Rhodopseudomonas sp. BAL398: one gene and its partner. The protein of the gene in region 2 interacts with the protein of the main gene of each other region in a pairwise test. Links are inferred from orthologs where the notes say so. Each region holds a gene or a part of one and is shown on either strand. Other genes may lie near its edges.

Evidence for each region. Proteins that work in one complex are often made in the same cells at the same time.
Region 1: the proteins of recR (region 2) and recO interact in binary tests that used the Escherichia coli proteins (3 or more experiments, as listed by UniProt). The link is inferred for Rhodopseudomonas sp. BAL398 from one-to-one orthologs.

What each region holds. Positions count from the first base shown.
Region 1 is NZ_CP133111.1:1,098,876-1,103,170, forward strand. Bases 565-3,429 are described here. They hold recO (DNA repair protein RecO), read left to right. Parts: upstream 565-1,560; coding sequence 1,561-2,298; downstream 2,299-3,429. Other genes in these bases: RBJ75_RS05160 (AI-2E family transporter), read right to left, coding at 565-1,427; parC (DNA topoisomerase IV subunit A), read left to right, coding at 3,067-3,429. Also shown: more of RBJ75_RS05160, read right to left, coding at 1-564; more of parC, read left to right, coding at 3,430-4,295. UniProt on the Escherichia coli protein: Involved in DNA repair and RecF pathway recombination.
Region 2 is NZ_CP133111.1:4,788,674-4,792,312, forward strand. What follows is about bases 1-2,885. They hold recR (recombination mediator RecR), read left to right. Parts: upstream 1-1,082; coding sequence 1,083-1,688; downstream 1,689-2,885. Other genes in these bases: RBJ75_RS22540 (DNA polymerase III subunit gamma/tau), read left to right, coding at 1-522; RBJ75_RS22545 (YbaB/EbfC family nucleoid-associated protein), read left to right, coding at 762-1,082; RBJ75_RS22555 (hypothetical protein), read left to right, coding at 1,712-2,143; RBJ75_RS22560 (AmpG family muropeptide MFS transporter), read right to left, coding at 2,280-2,885. In the rest of the region: more of RBJ75_RS22560, read right to left, coding at 2,886-3,639. UniProt on the Escherichia coli protein: May play a role in DNA repair. It seems to be involved in an RecBC-independent recombinational process of DNA repair. It may act with RecF and RecO.

The DNA of each region.
Region 1 (4,295 bases), 3.7 Mb from region 2 along the record:
AGGTCGGACCGCTTGTCGTCGGCCGCGTCCTCGTCCACCCGGTTTTCGTGGGGTTCGAGATCCTCGACGACTTCAGTCACGGTGTCGAGAATCCGCGCGATGCGCTCCAGACCGAGGCGGCCGAGCTGGACATCGGCGGCGGCAAGCCGCAGCCCATCGAGCATCGTGGTGTCGTAGTAATTTTCCAGCGAGGCGTCGTCGAGATGCAGTTGCGCCTGCTGCGAGGCCTCGACCGGATCGCCGGCCAGCAGTCGTTGGTACAGCAATTGCGGCGGCGTCAGCGCCGGCTCGTTGCCGAGCAGCACGTCGAAGAATTGCAGCCGATCGACGTGGCGCCCGATCACCACCAGACAGACGGTGAGGGGGGTGGCCAGGACCAGCCCGATCGGCCCCCATAGCCACGTCCAGAACGAGGCCGACAGCACGATCGCCACCGGCGACAGCCCGGCGCTGCGGCCGAACACCATCGGCTCGATCACCTGACCGGTGAACAGCTGCAAGGTGACGAACAGGCCGGCGGTCATCAGCAGCATGCTCCAGCCGGTGCCCACGGCCGCGGCCAGGATCAGCGGAAACACCGCGGAGATCGGCGAGCCGACATAGGGCACGAACCGCAGCACCATCGCCACCACGCCCCACAACGGCGCGCTGGGGACGCCGATCAGCGACAGCCCGACCCCGATCAGCAGCCCGAAAGTGGCGTTGATGACCATCTGGCTGAGAAACAGCCGGCTCAACCGTTGGCCGGCATCGTCGAGCGCGGCGGTGGTGCGCTGCATGTCGTGGGAGCCGGCAAGCCGGATGAAGCGATTGCGTAGGTCCTGGCGCTGCAACAGGATGAAGATCACGAAAATCACCACGATCCCGGTCGTGGTCAGCGGCTGGATCAGCGGCTGGATGATCGCTACCAGCGTCGACAGCGTGCCCGGATCGGGCTGCCTTATCTCGACCGGAATCGGCCGGACGCTATTAGGCGACGTCAGATTGCCGCTCCGCCGCCCGGCGGAGGGGTTTTTCAGCTCGCTATCCAATTCGCGCAGCACCCGCGAAGCGCGCTCCAGCGTCGAGGAACCGCCTGCGGCGACGCCGCGCAGACCTTCGATCTTTTCCCTCAGCGTCTGCTGATAGCCCGGCAATTCACCGGCGAGCCGATTGGCCTGCGACACGATCAACCCGCCCAGGCTGAAGATCACCGAAAACCCGATGAACACCGCGATCAGCACCGCGACCGTGCGCGGCACCCGCCAGGATTGCAGCCGGATCACGAAGGGCGCCAGCACGAAACTGAACAGCACCGCCAGCGCCACCGGCACCAGCACCTCGCGACCGACATACAGCGCCGCGATGATCAACGCGGCGACGGCCAGGTTGATCAGGGTGGTTCCGGGAGGTTGCGGCAGGCGAAGCGGAGTGATGGTGTCGGCCACGCGGGCCTCCGAAAATGCGGCGCGAAAGGTGTGGCGGAAGCCCGCACCATGTCGGATTGCGGCGGATAACCGCGCAGCCCGGCCAATGTTCCCTGCGCTAACGCTGGCGCGCAAAGCGCGGTATAGTTGAGCCATGGAATGGAGCGACGAGGGCATTATCCTGGGGGTGCGGCGGCATGGCGAATCGAGCGCCATTGTCGAGCTGCTGACCCGATTCCATGGCCGGCATCTGGGCCTGGTGCGCGGCGGCGCCAGCTCGAAGCTGCGGCCGCTGCTGCAGCCCGGCAACAATGTCGCCGCGGTGTGGCGGGCGCGGCTCGACGAGAATCTCGGCTATTACTTGCTCGAGGGCACGCGGATGCGCGCCGCCACCATGCTGGCGTCGTCCCACGCCGTCTATGGCATCACCCATCTGGCCTCGTTGGCGCGGCTGTTGCCGGAGCGCGATCCCCATGAAGACATCTACGAGATGCTGGAACGCACGCTGGACGATTTTGACGATGTCGGCGACGCCGCCACCCATCTGATCCGCTTCGAACTGGCGATGCTGGCCGAACTCGGCTTCGGCCTCGACCTGACCTGCTGCGCGGCGACCGGCGTGACCTCGGATCTGATCTATGTCTCGCCGAAATCCGGCGGCGCGGTGTCGCGGGCGGCCGGCGAGCCATGGCGCGACCGGCTGCTGCGGCTGCCGCCGTTCCTGCGCGAGACCCCGGACGGCCATAATGGCTGGTCCGACCAGGATTTGCGCGACGGCTTCGACCTGACCGGCCGGTTCCTGTTGCGCAACGTCCTGGAGCCGCGCGGGCAGGGCCATTCCGACGCCCGTGACGGCTTCATCAACGCTGTCACGAAACATTTGGCAAAATGACCTCAATTAGTTACAATTTGCGAGACAGTAACTCTCTATTTTTGCATTTGAAGAATTTTTTCAGACATTTTCAAGCTGGGAGCCAGCTATGTCAAAAATTGAAGGATTAGATGACCGGGCTCTCCGAGCCGTGGGTAAAGCGGCAGGTATAGGGGGGATTGCGCTCTTCGTATTCTCGTCGGTATTCCAAGGTTTGATTCAGTTCGTGCTTAGAAATACAGTTGTTGAGTTAACCCCTTCAATTTCCGGCGCGATAGTCAACTCGCTTATGTCTCTAACATTTGGGGTTGCTGCCATAGGGCTAGTTGCATGGTTAGTCGGTAGGGGATTTCCTAAAGGCAGGTTGCCTCCGTCAATTATTTATGCGGTTTGCATTTTAATCATTGCCGTCTTAGCAGTATCCTCTGCTGTGGGGGTCTTGTCTGTTGACAGAGTTGTTAGTCCAAGCAGCGATGGAATGGTGACCGTAGACGAGGGAAGGATGACAGAATTCACCGTTTGCGTTGGCGAAAAGCCCGAAAAATGTCCGTCGGGGTCGGTTCATTTGGGGTGCGGATCGTCTGTGGATGCTTGGGCCGCAACCCAATGCACAAAATCATCCTCGACCAAACTTTCTGACGTCCCCGGGAACCATTGTGGTTATTATACTGCGAAGGTAGTTTGTCGGAAGAAACTCTGAAAAGCGAACAGAGCGCCGAACCTGCCTGAAGCGATAAATTGGCCTAGGCCAGCCTTGAAGGATAGCTTTTTAGCGTTTAACCCCTCCTTATGGGAAAACGACTGATTCCGCCGGAGCCGGCGGAGATTCACGATGTGCAGCTGCGCGAGGCGCTGGAAGAGCGTTACCTCGCTTATGCGCTCTCGACCATCATGCACCGGGCGCTGCCGGACGCGCGCGACGGCTTGAAGCCGGTGCATCGGCGCATTCTCTACGGGATGCGGCTGTTGCGGCTCGACCCCGGCACGCCGTTCAAGAAATCGGCGAAAATCGTCGGCGACGTGATGGGCTCGTTCCATCCGCACGGCGACCAGTCGATCTACGACGCGCTGGTGCGGCTGGCGCAGGATTTCTCCTCGCGCTACCCGCTGGTCGACGGCCAGGGCAATTTCGGCAATATCGACGGCGATAACCCGGCCGCCTACCGCTACACCGAAGCCCGCATGACCGACGTCGCCCGGCTGCTGCTGGAGGGTATCGACGAGGACGGCGTGGCGTTCCGCCCGAACTACGACGGCCAGTCGAAAGAGCCGATCGTGCTGCCGGGTGGATTCCCGAACCTGCTCGCCAACGGCGCGCAGGGCATCGCGGTCGGCATGGCGACCTCGATCCCGCCGCACAATGTCGCCGAACTGTGCGACGCCGCGCTGCATCTGATCGAAAAGCCGGAGGCGAAATCGAAGGCGCTGCTGCGCTGGGTCAAGGGTCCGGATTTCCCCACCGGCGGCATCATCGTCGATTCCAAGGAAAGCATCGCAGAAGCCTATGCCACGGGGCGCGGCTCGTTCCGCACCCGCGCCAAATGGAGCCAGGAGGAGGGCGCCCGCGGCAGCTGGGTGGTGGTGATCACCGAGATCCCCTGGCTGGTGCAGAAATCGCGGCTGATCGAGAAGATCGCCGAACTGCTGAACGAAAAGAAGCTGCCGCTGGTCGGCGACGTCCGCGACGAATCCGCCGAGGATATTCGCGTGGTGATCGAGCCGAAGACGCGCGCGGTTGATCCCGAACTGCTGATGGAATCGCTGTTCCGGCTGACCGAGCTGGAAAGCAAGATCCCGCTCAATCTCAACGTGCTGGTCCAGGGCCGGATTCCAAAGGTGCTAGGCCTGGCCGAGTGCTTGCGCGAATGGCTCGACCATCTGCGCGACGTGCTGCTGCGCCGCTCAAACCATCGCAAGGCGCAAATCGAGCACCGGCTCGAAGTGCTCGGCGGCTATCTGATCGCCTATCTGAATATCGACAAGGTGATCAAGATCATCCGCACCGAGGATGAGCCCAA
Region 2 (3,639 bases):
TCATCTCCGCGCGGCATGCCGATGGCGCGCGGCAGCGCCGAAGCGGCGCAACGTCCGCAACACAGTGCGCCGGCGGCCGAGCCGCAAGCCGCCGCGCTGACCATCACGACGTTTCCCGAACTGGTGGCGCTGGCGGCGGAGAAGCGCGACCTGATGACCCGCGCCGCGCTGGAAGCCGACGTTCGCCTGGTCCGGATCGAGGACGGCCGGCTCGAACTGGCGATGGAGCGCAGCGCCTCGCGCACTTTGATCAACGACCTGTCGCGCAAGCTGGAACAATGGACCGGGCGGCGCTGGACCGTGATCGTGTCCAACGAGGCCGGGCAGCCGACGCTGCGCGCGCAGAACGAACAGCAGAAGAACGAACGCGAGCGCGTCGCGGAATCCGATCCGCGGGTGCAGGAAGTGCTGGCCCGCTTCCCCGGCGCCAAGGTGCTGGAAGTGCGCCGGCTTGCCCCCGAGCCGCCGGAATCCGATGTCAGTGCTGACGACGCCGCCGAATCATTCGACAACGACGACTAGAGTCTGGTCCATTGACATGGCATCGCATGCACCGCGCGCACTGCTTCACCTCTCCCATTGGGAGAGGTCGGATTGCGAAGCAATCCGGGTGAGGGGTTGCGGCTTCACGATAGACCGTAACCCCTCACCCCAACCCTCTCCCCATGGGAGAGGGGGCGCGCTTCCGGTGTTGCAACGCTTCAATTTAATCTATCAGGCTCTAGAACGATCAACGACATCTCTCCAAGAAGGAATCGATCATGGCTGATTTTCTCGGCATGATGAAGCAGGCGGCGCAGCTGCAATCGAAAATGAAGGCGATGCAGGAAGAGCTCGATTTGATCGAGGTCGAAGGCCTGTCCGGCGGCGGTCTGGTCAGCGTGCGGATGACCGCCAAGATGGAAGTCAAGGCGATCAAGATCGACCCGTCGCTGATGAACGCCGACGAGCGCGGCGTGCTTGAGGATCTGCTGGTCGCGGCGCTGAGCGACGCCCACCGCAAGGCGGAAGCCGCGATGCAGGAGAAGATGCAGGCGCTGACCGGCGGATTGTCGCTGCCGCCGGGGATGGGCCTCGGCTAAATGGCCATTGCGGTTGCCGGCCCTGAGATCGAACGCCTGATCCAGCTTCTGGCGCGGCTCCCCGGACTGGGGCCGCGCTCGGCGCGGCGCGCGGCGCTGCATCTGATCAAGAAGCGCGAGGCCTTGATGGCGCCGCTGGCGGCCGCGCTGCAGGTCGCGATCGAGCGGATTCAGGTCTGCAATATCTGCGGCAATATCGACACGCAAAATCCCTGCACGGTGTGCACCGATCCCAGGCGCGATCGCTCGATCATCGTGGTGGTCGCCGACGTCGCCGATCTGTGGGCGCTGGAACGCGCATCCGCCACAAACGGCCAGTATCACGTGCTCGGCGCCACGCTGTCGCCGCTCGATGGCGTCGGCCCACAGGATCTGACCATCGACGCGCTGGTGGCGCGCGCCCATGCCAGCGAGGTCACCGAAATCATCCTGGCGCTCAACGCCACGGTCGATGGCCAGACCACGGCGCATTACATCACCGACCTGTTGCAGGAGGCCGGCGTGAAGATAACGCGGCTGGCGCATGGCGTGCCGGTTGGCGGCGAACTCGACTATCTCGACGAAGGCACGCTGTCGGCGGCGATGCGGCAGCGGACGCTGTTTTGACAAAACGACTTGAAAGAGGACTGATGACGCGACCACAACTGAACCGATCGATCGTCTGGGCTGCGGCACTGTGTGTGACGACCGCGCTCGCCATAGGACAAAGCGCCAAGGCGCAAGCCGCGGCTTCCGCCGCGCCGACCTTGATGAAGATCGGTGACATTCTCAGCGGCGAACTCAACGTGATGCGGACCCGCGCCGGCGGCGGACGGCGGGTCAACACCTTCCAGCTGGTCAGCGAGCCGCGCCGGCTGCCGCCGCCGAACGGGCTGTGCAATCTTGAGACCGGGCCGGAGACGTTTGAGATCGTCACCGCCAACGACGCCGAGTCCAAGCAATTGAAGCGGCTGACCGGCAAGAAAGTCTCGTTCAAGGTCAAGGAAGTCGCCTGCGCCCAGAAGGCCGGTCAGATGAGCGAAGCCATCGTGACCAAATGGAGCGTGGTGGGGACGCCGTGATGCCCTGCTGTCATCGCCCGGCTTGACCGGGCGACCCAGTATTGCAGAGCGTGCGCGCCCTGCTATCGACATTGAGGCTCTGGGATACTGGGTCCCCCGCTTTCGCGGGGGATGACGGTTGTGCCGCCCCGTCCCGCTACACCCGCACCGGACCCAGCTCGGTGAAATGGCCGCGGCGTTGCAGCCACGCCAGCAGGATCAGGCTCGGCACCGCGACCGCCACGCAGATCACGAAGAACGCCGGCCAGCCGGTGGTTTCCGCCACATAGCCGGCGCCCGACGACAGATAGGTGCGGCCGACCGCGGCCAGCGCGGTCAGCAGTGCGTATTGGGTCGCCGTATGCAGCGGATTTTTGCACAGCGCAGACAGGTAAGCGACGAAGATCACGGTGCCGATTGCGCTGGTGAAATTCTCCGCGGTGATCGCAGAGGCCAGCGCCCATTGGTTGACGCCGACCAGCGCCAGCCAGGCGAACGACAGATTGGCGAGCGCCTGCAGGCTGCCGCCGATCCACAGGCTGGCGGCCAGCGTATAGCGCCGCGCCACATAGCCGCCGGCAAAGCCGCCGATCAGCGTGGCGGCCAGCCCGACGCCCTTGACGATCGCCGCGTAGTCATTGCGGGAAAAGCCGAGGTCGATGACGAACGGTGCCGTCATGGTGCCGGAAAATGCGTCGGTGAATTTGAACAGCACCACGAAGCAAAGCGCCGCCCAGGCATCCTTGCGCGCCAGGAATTCGGCGAAGGCGCCGACCGCGGCGCGGCTGACGCGGACAAAAGCGCTCTCGCCGCTGGTTGCGGCTTCGGCGCGGGCCGATTGCTCCGGTTCGGTGGCGAGCAGCGCCGTGAGCGTGCCGATCAGCACCATCGCCGCCATCGTCACATAGCCCCACATCCAGGCCGCGAGCCTGGTCTGCCCGGTGCTCTCATAGGCGCTGACCAGGAACAGCGCGCCGGCGGTTGAGATCAGCATGCCGATCCGGTAGGCCGCCACATAGGAGGCCATGCCGGCGGCCTGCTCGCTCTCCGGCAGGCTCTCGACGCGAAAGGCATCGACCACGATGTCCTGCGTCGCCGACATCGCCGCCACCAACAGCGCGCCGAGCGCCACGAACAGCGGCGCCTTGGCCGGATCGGTCAGCGCCAGCAGCAGGATCGCGCCGATCAGCAGCATCTGCGAAAACACCAGCCAGCCGCGGCGGCGGCCGAAGCGGCGGGTGAATAGCGGCACATGCAGCGCATCGACCAAAGGCGCCCAGAGGAATTTCAGCGTGTAGGGCGTGCCGACCAGCGCGAACAGCCCGATGGTGCCGAGATCGACGCCGGATTCCCGCATCCACACCAATAGCGTCGAGCCCGACAGCGCCAGCGGCAGCCCCGACGAAAAGCCGAGGAACAGCACGATCAGCACCCGCGGCTGCAAATAGACGGTAAGCGCCTCGCGCCAGCTGGCGCGCGGCTTCGGCAAGAGACTCTGATCGGGCAGGGCGTCGGGG